DNA from 4 places in the Neobacillus phoenicis genome. Region 4 is predicted to be linked to each of the others. Evidence: riboswitches for the same ligand, from Rfam matches in the RefSeq annotation. Region 4 holds a riboswitch; each other region holds the start of a gene.
What was found. Region 4 has a riboswitch for S-adenosylmethionine ahead of AA0X95_RS07840 (O-acetylhomoserine aminocarboxypropyltransferase/cysteine synthase family protein). Riboswitches for the same ligand answer to the same signal wherever they lie in the genome.
Positions count from the first base shown of each region.

Region 1: it holds a riboswitch for S-adenosylmethionine, as region 4 does, so the genes downstream of both, metK (methionine adenosyltransferase) here and AA0X95_RS07840 (O-acetylhomoserine aminocarboxypropyltransferase/cysteine synthase family protein) in region 4, are expected to answer to the same signal.
Region 2: it holds a riboswitch for S-adenosylmethionine, as region 4 does, so the genes downstream of both, AA0X95_RS25275 (sugar ABC transporter substrate-binding protein) here and AA0X95_RS07840 (O-acetylhomoserine aminocarboxypropyltransferase/cysteine synthase family protein) in region 4, are expected to answer to the same signal.
Region 3: it holds a riboswitch for S-adenosylmethionine, as region 4 does, so the genes downstream of both, mtnW (2,3-diketo-5-methylthiopentyl-1-phosphate enolase) here and AA0X95_RS07840 (O-acetylhomoserine aminocarboxypropyltransferase/cysteine synthase family protein) in region 4, are expected to answer to the same signal.

Region 1 covers NZ_CP154847.1:1,765,135-1,769,349, forward strand. The annotation lists gene pckA (phosphoenolpyruvate carboxykinase (ATP)) at 1-954, opposite strand, end outside; SAM riboswitch class I at 1,141-1,289, shown strand; gene metK (methionine adenosyltransferase) at 1,568-2,770, shown strand; gene asnB (asparagine synthase (glutamine-hydrolyzing)) at 3,027-4,215, shown strand, end outside.
Region 2 covers NZ_CP154847.1:4,946,474-4,950,688, reverse strand. The annotation lists gene AA0X95_RS25280 (MFS transporter) at 152-1,366, opposite strand; SAM riboswitch class I at 1,598-1,706, shown strand; gene AA0X95_RS25275 (sugar ABC transporter substrate-binding protein) at 1,836-2,945, shown strand; partial or broken gene AA0X95_RS25270 (ATP-binding cassette domain-containing protein) at 3,018-3,527, shown strand; gene AA0X95_RS25265 (ATP-binding cassette domain-containing protein) at 3,669-4,215, shown strand, end outside.
Region 3 covers NZ_CP154847.1:4,332,372-4,336,586, reverse strand. The annotation lists gene AA0X95_RS22250 (carbon-nitrogen family hydrolase) at 1-229, opposite strand, end outside; gene AA0X95_RS22245 (pyridoxal phosphate-dependent aminotransferase) at 350-1,528, shown strand; SAM riboswitch class I at 1,607-1,715, shown strand; gene mtnW (2,3-diketo-5-methylthiopentyl-1-phosphate enolase) at 1,788-2,999, shown strand; gene AA0X95_RS22235 (2-hydroxy-3-keto-5-methylthiopentenyl-1-phosphate phosphatase) at 3,000-3,674, shown strand; gene AA0X95_RS22230 (methylthioribulose 1-phosphate dehydratase) at 3,668-4,215, shown strand, end outside.
Region 4 covers NZ_CP154847.1:1,532,095-1,536,309, reverse strand. The annotation lists gene AA0X95_RS07845 (methionine ABC transporter ATP-binding protein) at 1-325, opposite strand, end outside; SAM riboswitch class I at 488-595, opposite strand; gene AA0X95_RS07840 (O-acetylhomoserine aminocarboxypropyltransferase/cysteine synthase family protein) at 732-2,048, opposite strand; SAM riboswitch class I at 2,109-2,211, opposite strand; gene AA0X95_RS07835 (hypothetical protein) at 2,288-2,641, opposite strand; gene AA0X95_RS07830 (L-lactate permease) at 2,826-4,215, opposite strand, start outside.

The DNA of each region.
Region 1 (4,215 bases), 230 kb from region 4:
AGTATTCTCTGTTAATGTTCCGTCATCATAATCAGGGACCCGCGATTCTAGGTTTAGCGTTACATTTTCAAGAACGGTTCCAAAACGAATGGCATCAAAAATTTGCGGTTCTTTCTCCCTAGAAAGATTGATGCATTTCGCATAGCACCCTCCCTCGATATTAAAGACACCGTTTGAGGACCAACCGTGCTCATCATCACCAATCAAACGGCGATTTGGATCAGCTGATAAAGTAGTTTTCCCTGTTCCTGATAGACCAAAGAATAGAGCGACATCTCCCTCAATTCCTACATTTGCAGAACAGTGCATGGAGAAAATATTGTTTTCCGGTAATAAATAATTCATTACGGAAAAAATGGACTTTTTCATTTCACCTGCATATTCAGTCCCACCGATGAGAACAATGCGACGTTCGAATGAGATGATGATAAAGGTTTCTGAATTGGTTCCATCGACGTTAGGATCTGCCTTAAAATTAGGTGCTGAAATTACTGTAAATCCTGGGTCATGTGATAGCAATTCATCTTCTGATGGACGTATAAATAGTTGATGAACAAAGAGATTGTGCCAGGCAAATTCATTCACTACTTGAATAGGTAAGCGGGATTTTTTATCTGCCCCTGCAAAGCCTTTAAAAACAAAAATCTCTTCTTGTTGTTTTAAATAATTTAAGACTTTTTGATAAAGTTTTGTAAATATTTCTTCAGATATAGGTTGATTCAACGAACCCCAAGCAATCTTATCCTTTGTGGACTCTTCCATCACAACGAATTTATCTTGAGGTGAGCGGCCTGTATATTTACCAGTTGAAACGCTTACAGCGCCAGTCGAAGTTAAAGAACCTTCGTTACGACATAAGATCTTTTCTACTAACTGGGGAACTGATAATTGCACGTGGACATTACTTTCTGATAACATTTGTTTTAAGTCATTGGGAATATGAACAGAATTCATCTACTGCAACCTTCCTTTATCCATGTTTTTAATGGTAATAACTTATTAAAAAGTATAACACATTTATTCAAATAATCTATACTAATTAATGAAAAATAGGTTGTATGAATTAGAATTTAAATTTCTAAAAAAATGCATTGACATAGTTCGACAGTGTAGGTTATGATTTACCCTTGAACGGATACTCTCTTATCCCGAGCTGGTGGAGGGACAGGCCCAATGAAACCCAGCAACCTGCAAACGAAAAGCAAGATAGTAGTAGATTTTCTTCTATTATTATTTTTTCGGGCAAAGGTGCTAAACCTGAAGCAAGGCCTAGCCTTGAACGATAAGAGTGAAAGGCGCGCAAAACTTTTGCTATCAACCTTTCCTCAGAGATGGAAAGGTTTTTTGTTTGTATTGTTTTCGTGCTTTAGAATCGCTTCTTTTTATTCCATCGTTAGAATTTTCTATGGGGTTATTGCAGACAGAATATTGTTTAATTAATAAAAACCCCGTATTTATTTCATACTACTAAGGGAATGAGTTCCGTATCAACCCGAGGTTAAACGGCAAGGTCATTACATACCCACACAGATAACCTCACTTATCTCACTATATAGGAGGAATTCAGATGTCAACAAAACGTCGTTTGTTCACTTCTGAATCAGTAACTGAAGGTCATCCCGATAAAATCTGTGACCAAATTTCTGATTCTATTTTAGATGCTATTTTAGCAAAAGATGCTAATGCACGTGTTGCTGCTGAAACTTCAGTTACAACTGGTTTAGTTTTGGTTGCTGGCGAGATTACTACTTCAACTTACGTGGACATTCCAAAAATTGTTCGTGAAACAATTAAAAGCATTGGCTACAATCGTGCAAAATACGGATTTGACTCCGAAACATGTGCCGTTTTAACTTCTATCGATGAACAGTCTCCTGACATCGCGATGGGTGTTGACCAAGCACTTGAAGCTCGTGAAGGCCAAATGTCAGATGAGCAAATTGAAGCAATTGGTGCAGGTGACCAAGGTTTAATGTTTGGTTTTGCATGTAATGAAACAAAGGAGCTTATGCCGCTTCCAATTTCACTTGCGCACAAGCTTGCACGCCGTTTAACAGAAGTTCGTAAAGAAGAGATTCTTCCTTACCTACGTCCAGATGGTAAGACACAAGTAACAGTTGAATATGATGAGAACGACAAACCAGTTCGTATTGATACAATAGTTATTTCTACTCAACACCATCCTGAAGTTACATTAGAACAGATTCAACGTAATCTGAAAGAGTATGTAATCAATCCGGTTGTTCCACAAGAATTAATCGATGAAAATACAAAATACTTCATTAACCCAACAGGCCGTTTCGTAATCGGTGGACCACAAGGGGATGCAGGTTTAACAGGCCGTAAAATCATTGTTGATACTTACGGTGGCTATGCACGTCACGGCGGTGGCGCATTCTCTGGTAAGGATCCTACAAAGGTTGACCGTTCTGCAGCGTATGCAGCACGTTATGTAGCAAAGAATATCGTTGCTGCAGGACTTGCTGAGAAGTGTGAAGTTCAACTTGCTTACGCAATCGGTGTAGCAAGACCGGTTTCCATTTCTGTTGATACGTTTGGCACTGGCAAAGTAAATGAAGATGTATTAGTTGAATTAGTAGAACAAAACTTTGATCTACGCCCAGCTGGTATCATTAATATGTTGAACCTTCGCCGTCCTATCTACAAGCAGACAGCAGCTTACGGACATTTTGGCCGTACAGATGTGGATCTTCCTTGGGAGCGTACAGACAAAGCAGACGCATTAAAAGAACAAGCAGCAAATCGCTAAAAACCATTCGCAAGCGAATACCTTATATAGAAGGGAGTTGCATTTTAAATGTAACTCTCTTTTTCTTTTTTCGTCTAAATGGTTGGTACGTAATTGGTTATTGGAATAAAATGTTTACGTAGGTCAAAAGAAGTGAAAAATGATGGTACGAAAATTACCTATAAGTTCACAGTGTTATTTTAATAAAAAAGTGGTAGTATTATAGAGATGTTTTTTAGAGAATGTTTAATTTAGATTGGAGTAGGTGAGGTACATAATGTGTGGTTTTATCGGTTGTGTACACGACAAAACACAAAACTATAGTGATGAACAAAAACAACAATTTAAAAATATGAACGATATCATTACCCATCGCGGACCAGATGATGATGGTTTTTATTATGATGAACATATTCAATTTGGATTCCGCCGCTTAAGTATTATTGATATTGAGAGTGGGCATCAGCCATTAACATATGAAAACGAACGTTACTGGATTATTTTTAATGGTGAAGTGTATAACTATGTCGAGCTTCGTGAGGAATTGGTAAAAGAGGGCCTTTCGTTTGCAACGAGCTCTGATACTGAGGTTATTATTGCCTTATACAGTCATTTAAAAGAGAAAGCTGTAGAAAAGCTGCGTGGAATGTTTGCTTTTGTCATATGGGATAAACAAGAGCAAAAATTATTTGGAGCACGTGATCCATTCGGTATCAAACCATTCTTTTATTTACAAGACGGTGAGAAGACCTTCTTTGCTTCAGAAAAGAAAAGTATCTTGCTTGCACTTGAAAATGATGTTTTAGACTATGATTCTCTGCAGCATTATTTAACGTATCAATTTGTTCCTGAACCAAATACCTTATCAGAAGGAATTAAAAAGCTTGAGCCTGGTCATTATTTCACAAAAAAAATTGGCTCACCAATGGAAATCAAGCGCTATTGGAAGGCACATTTTAGTCCTGTTCAAAAATCTGAAAGTGACTTTACAAAAGAAATTCGTGATATTTTATTCGATTCAGTCGAAAAGCATATGCGCAGTGATGTACCGGTAGGTTCCTTCCTATCTGGTGGTATCGATTCTTCTATTATTGCTTCTATTGCAAAAGAGTTTCATCCTGCCATCAAAACCTTCTCTGTTGGTTTTGAACAAAATGGCTTCAGTGAAATTGATGTGGCAAAAGAAACAGCGGAGAAACTGGGTGTGGAAAATATCAGCTATGTGATTACTCCTGAAGAATATATGAATGAAATTCCCAAAATTATGTGGCATATGGATGACCCCCTAGCTGATCCTGCCTGCGTACCACTTTACTTTGTTGCTCGCGAAGCTAGAAAACACGTAACCGTTGTTCTCTCAGGTGAGGGCGCTGATGAATTATTTGGCGGCTATAACATCTACCGTGAGCCACAAGATTTAGAGATTTTCAACAAAATTCCTCGAGTAGGGAAAGTCCTTCTCAAAG
Region 2 (4,215 bases), 1.9 Mb from region 4:
AAAAAACAAAACAAAAACCCCACTCATGAATGAGTAGGGCACACAAATGAAACAGTAATTCAAATGGTAGAGTTATTGTATCATATATTTTGGAAATAACCTAATTTATTTCTACAAAGGTTTTGGTAACTTTTGTATATTGAATAAGTTATTAAGCTGTATGTTTTACAAGTTTCGGATGTCGGAGCAATGATACGAGCAAAATCAGTCCACTCATAATTAATAAGACACTGGTGCTAATGAAAACGGCGGAAAAGCCGAAATAGCCAGAAAGAAAGCCCCCCAACATGGGCCCAATGATGTTACCGAGAAATCTTAGACTATTGTTATAGCCCAGGACCTCGCCTTGCATGGTAATCGGAGCTTCCTGGCGGATATAAGCAATCCTGACAGGAATGATTCCGCCGATGGTCACACCTAAGGCAATACGGATGATGACAAGCTGCCAAAGACTTGTCACGATCGCTCCTGGTAAATAAACTAACCCTGCTAAAAATAGAAGGATGACTAATATTTTGATATAACCATATTTATCTGCAATCTTTCCCCAGTTCCGTGACATGAGTAAGTTGCCTATTCCTGCTGCGGAAAAAGCAATCCCTGAATAAAAAGCAACATTGTTTGGCCCATGTAAATCACTTACAAATAACGACAGGATTGGTTGAATGCTGAAATGGGCGATTTGTACAAGGGATGAAATAAGTAATACGGTTAATAAAACAGGATTTCGTAGGATGTGTTTGATAACCTCTTTACTGGAATAGTGTGATTTGGTGCCCTTTGTTGGTTCTATCAGAAATTCCTTCGTTGCGATAACAAGAATCCCAGAGATGAATATGGAAATAGAAGTCCATTTAAAGGTGGTCGCATAGCCGAGGGTATCGGCTAAAATTCCTCCAAGCATGGGGCCTAACAACGAGCCCGTAATACTTCCTGTTTGTAATGTCCCTAGGACACGACCAGCAATCTCTTTTGGTGTTTGCGTGGAGATGAATGCCTGTGACATAGGGATAAAACCTGAGAAAAAGCCCATTAAAAACCGTAGTAAGAGTAGCTGCCAGACTGAATGAACAAATCCCATTAAAAAGATAGATACAGCCATCCCTAATCCACAAATGATAAGTATCTTTTTCCGACCATAGCGATCTCCAATCTTCCCCCAAACCGGTGAAAAAAGAAAGGCAGAAACAAAGGTGATCCCAAAAGTAATGCCCGACCAATGCTGGACATATTTCTCAGAAAAGTCTCCAAACGTTTCAATATACAGCGAAATAAACGGCATGACCATCGTCATACTACCGGCAACGAAGAAGTTGGCAAACCACATAATTAGTAAATTACGCTTTGCGCTTTCCTGCTTATTCATGGAAGATAACACTTCTTTCTGCAATTTATTTCGGTTTCCTAAATATAATCATACCGAAATTTCATAGGAGAATAAAGCAATAACTGGTTTTAGTTTTAATAACAGTTTTCCCCATTCTGTTCAATGTGATTAAAAAGGAGTTATTACTTTATTAAAAATATTTAAAATACTATTGACAACTTGTTGATGTGAGTTTAAATTTAGTTTATTACTTTAAATCAATAATACGTTCTCTTATCAAGAGTGGCAGAGGGACTGGCCCGATGACGCCCAGCAACCGTTCCAAAAAAGGAATTGGTGCTAAATCCTGCAAAACATCTAATGTTTTGAGAGATAAGAGAGGAGTAGTCCAACATATGTGATGAAACCTCTCTTTTCTGGAGAGGTTTTTTATTTTTTCAAAAAAGAAAACTTCTCCAATGGGAATAGTTTATTTTGGTAAGAAAGACAAAAAGGGGGAGCTTTTATCATGAAAAAAAATATTTTCAAAAGTGCGCTTGTTTCTGCATTAGCTGCAAGCCTGCTACTCACGGGGTGTGCTTCAGGGGGAGAAACGAAGAAAGCAAGCGGAAATAAAAATGTATCACTTGAAGGCGTACCAGAACAATTTAAGGGCGATCAATTGAAAATTAAGGTCATTCGAAAAATTGGCGGTGATGACCACACTGCTCAATTCTTAGCAGGAGCAAAAGAAGAGGGAGAAGCTTTAGGATTGCAAGTGGATGTGTTTACTGCGAACGGTGATACAGCAAAATTCCATGATGCTATAAATCAGGCGTTAGATCAGGATTATGATGGATTCATAATTTCACATGGTGATGATGATGCGACGGTGAACGATGTAAAGAAGATCGTTGAAAAAGGAAAAAGCGTGGTTACATTTGACTCTAATCCAAAGTTGGCTGAAGTGGAGGGAGTAACACTTACATCACAGGATGACGAAGCATTGGCAACTTTAGCACTGGATCAGCTTGTAAAGGATACGAAAGGCAAAGCCAATATTGCATACCTTTGGGTTGACGGTTTTCCGCCAATGGTTAGACGAAACAAAGTGTACCAAGATGTACTTTCAAAAAATCCTGGAATTAAAGAAGTGGAACGTTTCGGTGTAGCTGCTGCAGATACCAGTGTTCAAACACAAAACGCCGTAGCTGCTATGTTAAATAAATATCCAAAAGGAAAGTTGGATGCCATCTTTGCTACTTGGGATGCCTTTGCTATTGGTGCGGCACGAGCTCTAAAAGAGGCGGGCCGTGAAGAAATAAAAATTTATGGTATTGATGTTTCAAATGCGGACCTTCAAGAGATTCAAAGAAAAGGTAGTGCTTGGAAATACACAGCAGCCGTAGATCCTAAACTAATTGGTGCGGTGGATTTGAGATTGCTTGCTAAAAAACTAGCAGGTGAAGAAACACCACAAACCTATGATTTACAGGCTTCTCTAGTTTCACAAGACAATCTTCAAAAGTCTAAGGATCCTGTTAACATGGTTAATCTATCAAAAATTATTTCAGGATGGGGCCAATCAGATGCATTCGAAGAAGATTGGATGAAAACATTAAAAAAATATAATAAATAATTAATGGGTACTATAAGCACTCTCTTTTTCACTTGATTAAGAGAGTGTTTGCTTGATAGGGGGAACAATTTCATGCAGTCAACATTGGAAATGAAAACTATAACGATTGAATTTCCAGGGGTGAAAGCTTTAAATCAGGTTCATTTTTCAACAAAGACGGGAACGATTCAGGCATTGATTGGAGCAAATGGTGCAGGGAAATCAACTCTAATGAAAGTCCTCTCAGGGGCTTATAATCATTATACCGGTGAGATTGTGCTAGACGGGAAATCTTTGAACATTCGATCACCAAAAGATGCCCAGGATGCGGGCATACAGATTGTCTATCAAGAAGTCGATACCGCACTTATTCCTAATTTAACGGTTGCCGAAAATATCATGTTGATGGACACGGTTCATCAAATGGGAAAAAAGCAGTGGATGAACTGGAAGACTCTTCATCAAAAAGCAGCACAAATCCTGGCTGATATGAATATTTCACTTTCTACGAAAAAGCTTGTGAGTGAACTTTCTCTAGCAGAAAAGCAAATGATTCTCATTGCTAGAGCTGTCTCGAATCGGTGTAAGTATCTGATTCTAGATGAACCAACTGCACCCTTAAGCCATACTGAAACGACCGAGCTTTTTCGGATTGCCCGCGAATTAAAGAGACAAAATGTCGGGATTATTTTTATTTCTCACCGCCTGCCAGAGATTTTTGAAATCTGCGATGAAATTACAGTCATGAGAAATGGAGAATTCGTTGTAAAAGAGAATATTTCAGAGACAACACAGAATCAAGTGGTGGAGCACATGCTGGGCCAAAAACTGGAGGAACAGTTTCCGAAAAAAAATACGAGAATTGGAACCACAGTACTTGAAGTGAAGGGACTTTCAGATAGAAGTAAAATAAAAGATTTACATTTACATGTGAAATCCGGAGAAATCGTTGGAGTAGCTGGGCTAGTCGGTGCTGGAAAAACCGAGCTGTGCAAGGCGCTTTTTGGTTCTGAAAAATTAACTGGAGGAGAAGTCCTTCTTAATGGTGTTAAACTAACTTTGAATAGCCCATATGATGCGGTGAAAAATGGCATGGCATTAGTGCCTGAAGAACGCAGGAAGGAAGGAATTCTTGTCCTTGAATCAGTGGAATCCAATTTGACAGCGGCTAATCTGGGCAGTTTTACAAACGTATTTAGCTTTTTAAATAGAAAGAAAGAAAAGGAAACAGCCAAGCAGCTGATTAGCCGGCTTGGAATTAAAACACCTTCTGAAGAAACGAAGGTTCAGA
Region 3 (4,215 bases), 2.6 Mb from region 4:
GGTATTTTTTTGCTGCCTCCTGTAGAAACTGAATCGTTTGTATCGCTTGGTCATCTGCAATTTCATCAAGCCGTGTTAAGTCATATCCGGTAGTCCAGAGTTCAGGTAAGACGAGAATGTCAGGCTTCGTTTCCATTGCTTTTTCAATCAGTCTTTCAGCAGAATGATAGTTTTCATATGGATTACCAAAGGCGATATCCATTTGTATACAAGATATGTTTAATTTCAAAGAATTTTCCCTCCGGTTCGAAATATCAGAATTTTTTCTTTACAAGCTGTTATAAAAGTTATATCATTTGTGACTAGAATTTCAACAAAAATTTGTAATGAATAAGCAGGTGAGAGAGTGATGAAACAATTTCCACCATCAGAGCTATTAAATAGTCTGCCAAAACAATTTTTTGCAGGCCTTGTAAAGAAGGTTGGAGAGTATATTGCCGAAGGGCATGACGTGATAAATTTAGGACAAGGAAATCCAGATCAGCCGACACCAGAGCATATCGTGTCAAAATTACAGGAGGCGGCAGCTAATCCCATCAATCACAAATATTCTCCGTTTCAGGGGCATAGATATTTAAAACAGGCAGCAGCTGATTTTTACTTGAGAGAGTATGGAGTAACGATCAATCCTGATAAGGAAGTGGCTATCCTTTTTGGAGGAAAAGCAGGGCTTGTAGAAATTCCACAGTGCTTGTTGAATCCAGGGGATACCATTCTTGTACCAGATCCCGGTTATCCAGATTATTGGTCAGGTGTGGCTCTGGCAAAAGCGGAAATGGTTACCATGCCATTGAGGGAGGAAAATGCATTTTTACCTGACTACACCGAACTTTCTTCCGAATCGTTATTAAAAGCAAAGGTAATGTTTTTGAATTACCCCAATAATCCTACCGGTGCTGTGGCCACTGAAGAATTTTTCAAAGAAACTGTGAAACTGGCAAACGATCAAAATATTTGCGTTGTTCACGATTTTGCTTACGGTGCCATTGGTTTCGACGGTCAGAGACCGATAAGCTTCCTAGAAACCGAAGGGGCTAAAGAAGTAGGAATCGAAATTTATACTTTATCTAAAACCTACAATATGGCTGGCTGGCGTGTAGGATTTGCAGTAGGTAATGAAAGTGTGATTTCTGCGATTGAACTCCTACAGGATCATCTGTATGTAAGTTTGTTCGGAGCGGTTCAAGAAGCGGCTGCTACAGCCTTAATTGCGTCACAAGAATGTGTTAGAGAATTGAATGAACTATATGAGCGAAGAAGAAATGTATTAATTAAAGGACTTCGATCGATAGGATGGGATGTAACCGCACCAAAGGGTTCTTTTTTTGCATGGCTTAAGGTACCTTCTGGGTACACATCTGGACAGTTTGCTGAAATTCTACTTGAGCAAGCACATATTATGGTCGCACCAGGTATTGGTTTTGGTGAATATGGTGAAGGCTTTGTACGTGTGGGCTTATTATCATCCGAAGAACGGTTAGCTGAAGCTGTCAGAAGAATTAGTTGTTTAGAAATGTTCAAAAAATAAGTTGACAAATGTTTTTTTTCTTGCGATAATCCAAAATAAAGTTTAACAACTTATAAAAGTGAATAAATACGAATCGTTTTCTTATCAAGAGCAGGTGGAGGGAAAAGCCCTATGAAGCCCGGCAACCGACTTAACAAATGTTAAGCACGGTGCTAAATCTTGCAGCAATCTGGCTGAAAGATGAGAAGATGTTAGTTTGTGATGCTAACCTCTTCTTTTCGAAGAGGTTTTTTATGTTTTCTGAAGGGAAGTTGAAAAAATGTCTGAAATAATTGCCACATATCTTGTACATGATGAAAAATATCCGGAGAAAAAAGCAGAGGAAATTGCACTTGGATTAACGGTAGGTTCTTGGACGAATCTTCCTGAGCTCGAGCAGAACCAATTACGCAAGCATAAAGGCCGAGTCGTTTCAATTGAAGGGAAAGACTCTGAAAGAGAAGGTCTAGCCATCATTCGAATTGCCTATCCAATCATTAACTTCTCTTCCGACTTGCCAGCGATCTTAACCACTGTTTTCGGAAAACTGTCCTTAGATGGAAAAATAAAATTACTAGATTTGCAGTTTGATGATCGTTTGAAGAGTCATTTTCCTGGTCCTAGATTCGGTATTGATGGAATTCGAGAGAAAATAAACGTATATGAAAGACCATTAGTGATGAGCATCTTTAAAGGCGTACTTGGTAAGGACATACACTTTTTGGTAGAACAGTTAAAGCAGCAAGCTCTTGGTGGTGTTGATTTAGTCAAAGATGATGAGATTCTCTTTGAAAATGAATTAACACCTTTTGAAAAAAGAATTACAAAAGGAAAACAAGTGTTAAATGAAGTTCTGGAAGAGACTGGTCATAGAACGCTGTACGCAGTAAACCTGACTGGGAGAACCTCACAACTTAAGGACAAGGCAAAAAAAGCGGCTGAGCTGGGAGCAGACTTACTATTATTTAATGTCTTCTCCTATGGATTAGATGTCCTCCAAGAATTAAGAGAGGATTATGAGATTGGGTTGCCTTTAATGGCACACCCAGCAGTAAGCGGCGCGTTAACTTCTTCATCCCAATATGGCTTTTCCCATTCCTTGCTTCTTGGGAAGCTTTTACGTTATGCAGGTGCCGATTTATCGCTGTTCCCATCACCATATGGAACAGTGGCATTAGAAAAAACATCTGCACTTTCGATTGCAGCTGAACTCACGAAAGAGGATGTTTATAAAAAGGCCTTTCCAGTGCCATCAGCAGGAATACATCCAGGGTTGGTATCCTTGTTAATTCGTGACTTTGGAATCGACTCAGTCATAAATGCAGGTGGTGGCGTTCATGGGCATCCAGACGGTGCTCGGGGAGGTGGCCTTGCCTTCCGACAAGCAGTGGATGCTATTCTTCAGGGAAACACACTCTCAGTAGGAGCGGAGCAGTATCCTGAACTTAAAAAGGCACTTCAGCTTTGGGGAAATGCCGAGGTGACGGTCTAAATGACAAAGCCGGTTATTTATTGTGACTTTGATGGAACGATTACAGAAAGTGATAACATCATTGCTATAATGAAACAATTTGCTCCTCCTGAATGGGTGGGAATAAAGGATTCAATTCTTTCTCGTCAGATTTCAGTGAATGAGGGTGTGGGGAAATTATTTTCCTTATTGCCTAGTAATAAGAAGAAAGAAATAACGGAATTTGCAATTGAAAATGCAAAAATCCGACCTGGCTTTAAGGAGTTTGTAGGGTATGTTCGGGAAAAGGGTATTCCCCTCTATATTGTAAGTGGCGGTATAGACTTTTTTGTCCATCCGATCCTAGCAGAATACGCTCCTTTTGATGGAGTGTATTGTAATCATTCTGATTTTTCTGGAGAAACAATTAATATACTTTGGCCACATGAATGTGATTCCTCTTGTAACAATGATTGTGGTTGCTGTAAGCCAAGTATTATGCGTAAACTGAACAATCCAAAGGGGAGTTTTAAAATCGTAATAGGCGACTCTGTAACCGACCTAGAGGCTGCTAAACATGCTGACTTTGTGTTAGCGAGGGATTTACTTCTGGAAAAATGTATGGAATGGGGTATTAACCATCAAGGGTTTCATACTTTCTTCGATTGTATCGAGGAAATAAATAAAAGAATTGAGGTGGGTGAGCTAACATGTTAAAGGAAAGATGGGCAGAATTAGCCGATATTAAGGATGAATTGGCAGAGAGAGATTGGTTTATGGGGACAAGTGGAAACCTTGCCATTAAAGTGAGTGATCATCCGCTTCAATTTTTAGTGACTGCTAGCGGGAAGGATAAACGTAAGCGGACTGCAGAGGATTTTTTACTAGTGGATGAATTTGGCAGACCGGTAGAAGAGACACATTTAAAACCGTCAGCAGAGACACTTCTTCATGTGGAGATTTATCGCAAGACACAAGCAGGTTGTAGTCTTCATGTTCATACCATTGATAATAATGTGATTTCAGAGGTCTATGGTGATCATGGAGAGGTTACCTTCAAGGGTCAAGAGTTAATTAAGGCTTTTGATAAATGGGAAGAGGATGCCATTTTAAAGATACCTATTATAAGAAATTATGCACACATTCCTACACTTGCAAATAAATTTTCAGAACATGTTTCCGAAGACAGCGGTGCTGTACTAATCCGAAACCATGGAATTACAGTGTGGGGACGGAATGCATTTGAAGCAAAAAAAAT
Region 4 (4,215 bases):
TTTCCAGTGGAAAAGCAATATTTTCACTTACTGTTCTTGACCAAAGTAAGTTGAAATGTTGAAAGATCATACTAATCTCTTGACGTGCTTTACGAAGCTCACTGCCCTTAATCTTTGAAATGACACGACCAGCTACTGTGACTGATCCATCGGTTGGTAGCTCCAACCCATTAAGCATTCGAATTAACGTACTTTTTCCGGCACCACTATATCCTATGACCCCGAAAATTTCCCCCTCTTGAATTTCTAAATTCACGTCATCGACCGCTTTTAGCTGGCCTTGTTTGGAAGGAAAAATCTTACGGACGTTTTTTATTGAAATCATTTGAATCACCCGCTTCTATCCTATTTACCTAAAATTCAGAAAGAATCTACTATATCCTGTCATTTACCTATAGAATTTGACTGTTTCCTTGAAAAGATTCTATTTTAGAAAAATAAAAAGCCTTTCTGCACGGGCAGAAAGGCATTAGTAAAATAGACCTTTCTCCCATCTCCCAAAGCAAACGCTTTGTGTGAATTGGCACCATTTCAATGTAACATTGACGGTTGCCGGGCTTCATCGGGCACATCCCTCCACCTCTCTTGATAAGAGCTTACAGCATTCTATATTCAATTAAGACGTTAGTCAATTTCAGTAGTTATTTTAGTACGAAAGCTATCGTATCACGGATAAAAAAGGGTGTCAATAAAAAAATCTATTAATTCTTACTTATCACATTAGGTAAATTTTAGGCATTTGCTTTGATAGATGCCAGTCCCGTTGCTGTCTCAATCGCAGATTCGAGATCATCAATTAAGTCTTCGACATTTTCAATCCCAATAGAAAGACGGATTAAGTCCTCCGACACACCTGCCGCCTTCAAACCCTCTGCATCTAATTGCTGATGAGTGGTACTGGCTGGGTGAATGATTAGACTTTTTGAATCGCCAACATTGGCAACGTGCGCCCATAAGGATAGTGAATCAATGAGCTTTGCTCCTGCTTCCTTCCCACCCTTAATTCCAAACACAACCATGGAGCCTGCGCCCTTAGATAAATATTTTTTCGCTAATTCATGGTCTGGATGTGATGGATGCCCTGGATAGGATACCCATTCTACTGCTGGGTGGTTTAATAAGTAGTCTACGATTGTGTTCGTATTGGCTACATGCTCTTTCATCCGAACATGCAAGGTTTCAAGGCCTAGTGTAAATTGGAATGAATTTTGTGGGCTCAGTGCCGGACCGAGGTCTCGCAATAATTGTACACGTGCCTTTACAATATACGCTACAGCGCCTAATGCTTCTGCATAGACAAGATCATGGTAGCTTGCATCTGGAGTTGTAAAGCCAGGGAATCGAGAAGAATTCCAGTCAAACTTCCCACCATCGACAATAACGCCGCCCGTTGTTGTCCCATTACCTAAAAGCCACTTTGTTGCAGAGTGAATAACAATGTCTGCCCCGTACTCTATCGGTCTGCATAAGTATGGAGTTGCAAAGGTGTTGTCGATAATTAATGGGACGCCTGCCTCGTGTGCAATATCTGCCACTTTTTCAATGTCCAGCACACGTAAGCTTGGGTTTCCAATTGTCTCTGCGAAAACTGCCTTTGTTTTTGGAGTTATTGCAGCTCTGAAATTCTCCGGATTTTCAGCATCAACAAATTTGACGTTAATTCCGTATTTCGGAAGGGTCACTGCGAATAAATTATACGTTCCACCATAGAGGTTGGAAGCAGCAACAATCTCATCTCCTGCCTCAGCCACATTAAGAATAGCGAGGGTAATTGCTGCCATACCGCTTGCAACGGCCAGTGCTCCCACACCGCCTTCTAACAAGGCTACTCTTTCTTCAAATACGGTTGTAGTAGGATTATGAATACGGGTGTATATGTACCCTGGTTCTGCTAAACTAAATAGGTTTGCTGCATGTTCAGTACTTTTAAATTGGTAGGCATTGTTTTGATAGATAGGAACTGCACGAGCACCTGTTACTGGATCTGGAGCCAAACCTCCATGAACACTTAATGTTTCAAATCGATACTTCTTTTGATTTTCTCCCATTATCCTAGCTCCTCCCTTAAATAAACAAAAACCCCCGCTTCATAAGAAGAGGGGGCTCTCTTCTTATCTTTCAGAGCTTTTTATGCTCTGCTGGATTTAGCACCGTGTATAAACCGGTTGCCGGGCTTCAAAGGGCCAGTCCCTCCGCCACTCTTGATAAGAATGTTTATGTGATTGTTTTAATTGATAGAATATTTAAATAATACATTACAGGATGTCCCTTTTGAAGTCAATGATTTTTATATAATTTTTGCAAGATCTTCCTGTGCTTTTGTGAGAAAAAAAAGGGACTCAAGTAATAATGCGATTCGTAACGAAGTATCTACTTTTATCTCCCGTTTTTGTTCTAGCAACCGTAATCTAGTTGTTCCTTCAATTAATTGTTTCATTGCGGCTTCATTGCCACTAATCTCGTAGATGCTTTGTTGCGCCGATGGATTTTGGAGAATAAAAACAGCACCGTTTTTTATCACTAATTGCACTACTTGATGCTCGCAACGGAGATTTACCTGTACCTCTGCTTGATGAATTAAAGGATAGACATGTTCCTGCTGTTGCATTTTTACGAGGAATTTTTGGATAGCTTCGATCATTAATACCACTCCGGTCTAAACGTGTATACCTTAACTATTCCGCAAACTAGACAGGAAACCCTTTTATAATTACTCGACAATATGTGGACTGATAGGCAAAATTTCCTGAGAAATATGTCGGATTTATGCGCCACTAAAAAAAAGACCACCCGAAAATAAAGGTGGTCTTAATCTACTGAATTTTTTAGGGTACCATCCAATTCAACAGACTACTATTTTGCAGGAATGTCAAAATTCCGATTAGGACAACCAACACAATACTATGCTTAAATGTGAAGCGGAACAAGTCTGCTTCTTTTCCAGCAAGACCCACTGCTGCACACGCTACAGCAATAGATTGTGGGGAAATCATTTTTCCTGTTACCCCCCCTGAAGAGTTTGCAGCAATTGCTAAAATCGGGTCCATACCAAGGGACTGCGCAGTAATCTTTTGCATGTTCCCAAACAATAAGTTTGATGAAGTATCAGAACCAGTGATAAACACCCCCAACCAACCGAGGATTGGAGAGAAAAAGGAAAATAGTACATCCGTTTTTGCTAGAGCCATTCCCAGGGTCGTACTCATCCCTGATGCGTTTGTAACGTAAGCAAATCCGACCACTGAACCGATTGTAATGATAGGGTATTTTAATTCATTAAGCGTTTCCCCGAAGGTTGCTACCCATTCCTTCCATGAAATTTTAATGATAAACTTCGATACTGCAGCTGCAAGTAGAACCGATGTACCAGCTGCGCCTAAGATTTCAAGTTTATAGATGGCAGGAACTGGAGCTCCGGCAGAGTTAATAACTTTATTATTTAATAAGGGTACTTCAGGTAACAATGTTAACGCGTGACCTAAAGAGTTAACCGCTTTCAGAATAACGTTTGATCCTTCATAATGTCCTGACAATGCAAGCTTGATTGTTGGAATTCCCCAAATTGTAATAAAAGATGTTAATACAAGAAATGGTGACCATGCTTTAAAGATTTGGCCTCCTGTATATTTTACCTGCTGATATTTAGGTGCTTTTGCGGTAAGGGCAGCAGCCATTTCTTGTTCGTCTGAAAATCGGAAAATAGTTTTCGGTTTCCAAAACTTCAAGAAGATCGCTAAAGCAAATAATGAAACCAGTGCTGATAAAATATCCGGAAGTTCTGGGCCAAGGAAATTAGAGCTTAAGAATTGAGTCACTGCGAAAGAAATACCCGTAATTAAAATCGCAGGCATGATTTCCAATGCTTTCTTAAACCCAGCCATGATTACAACTAAATAAAACGGTATAAATAATGATAAAAATGGTAATTGACGGCCAACCATTTTGGAAATTTCTATTGCTGAAACTCCTGTAGGTCCTTCAACCGCAATGATGGGAGTACCGATTGCACCAAATGCAACAGGCGCAGTATTGGCAATTAAACAAAGTCCAGCAGCGTAAAGTGGATTAAATCCAAGACCAACAAGTAGCGCTGCAGAAATAGCAACCGGAGCGCCAAAACCCGCTGCCCCCTCAAGGAAGGCTCCGAATGAGAACGCTACCAAAAGTGCTTGAAGACGTCTGTCCTCTGTGAGTGAAACAACAGAATTACGTATT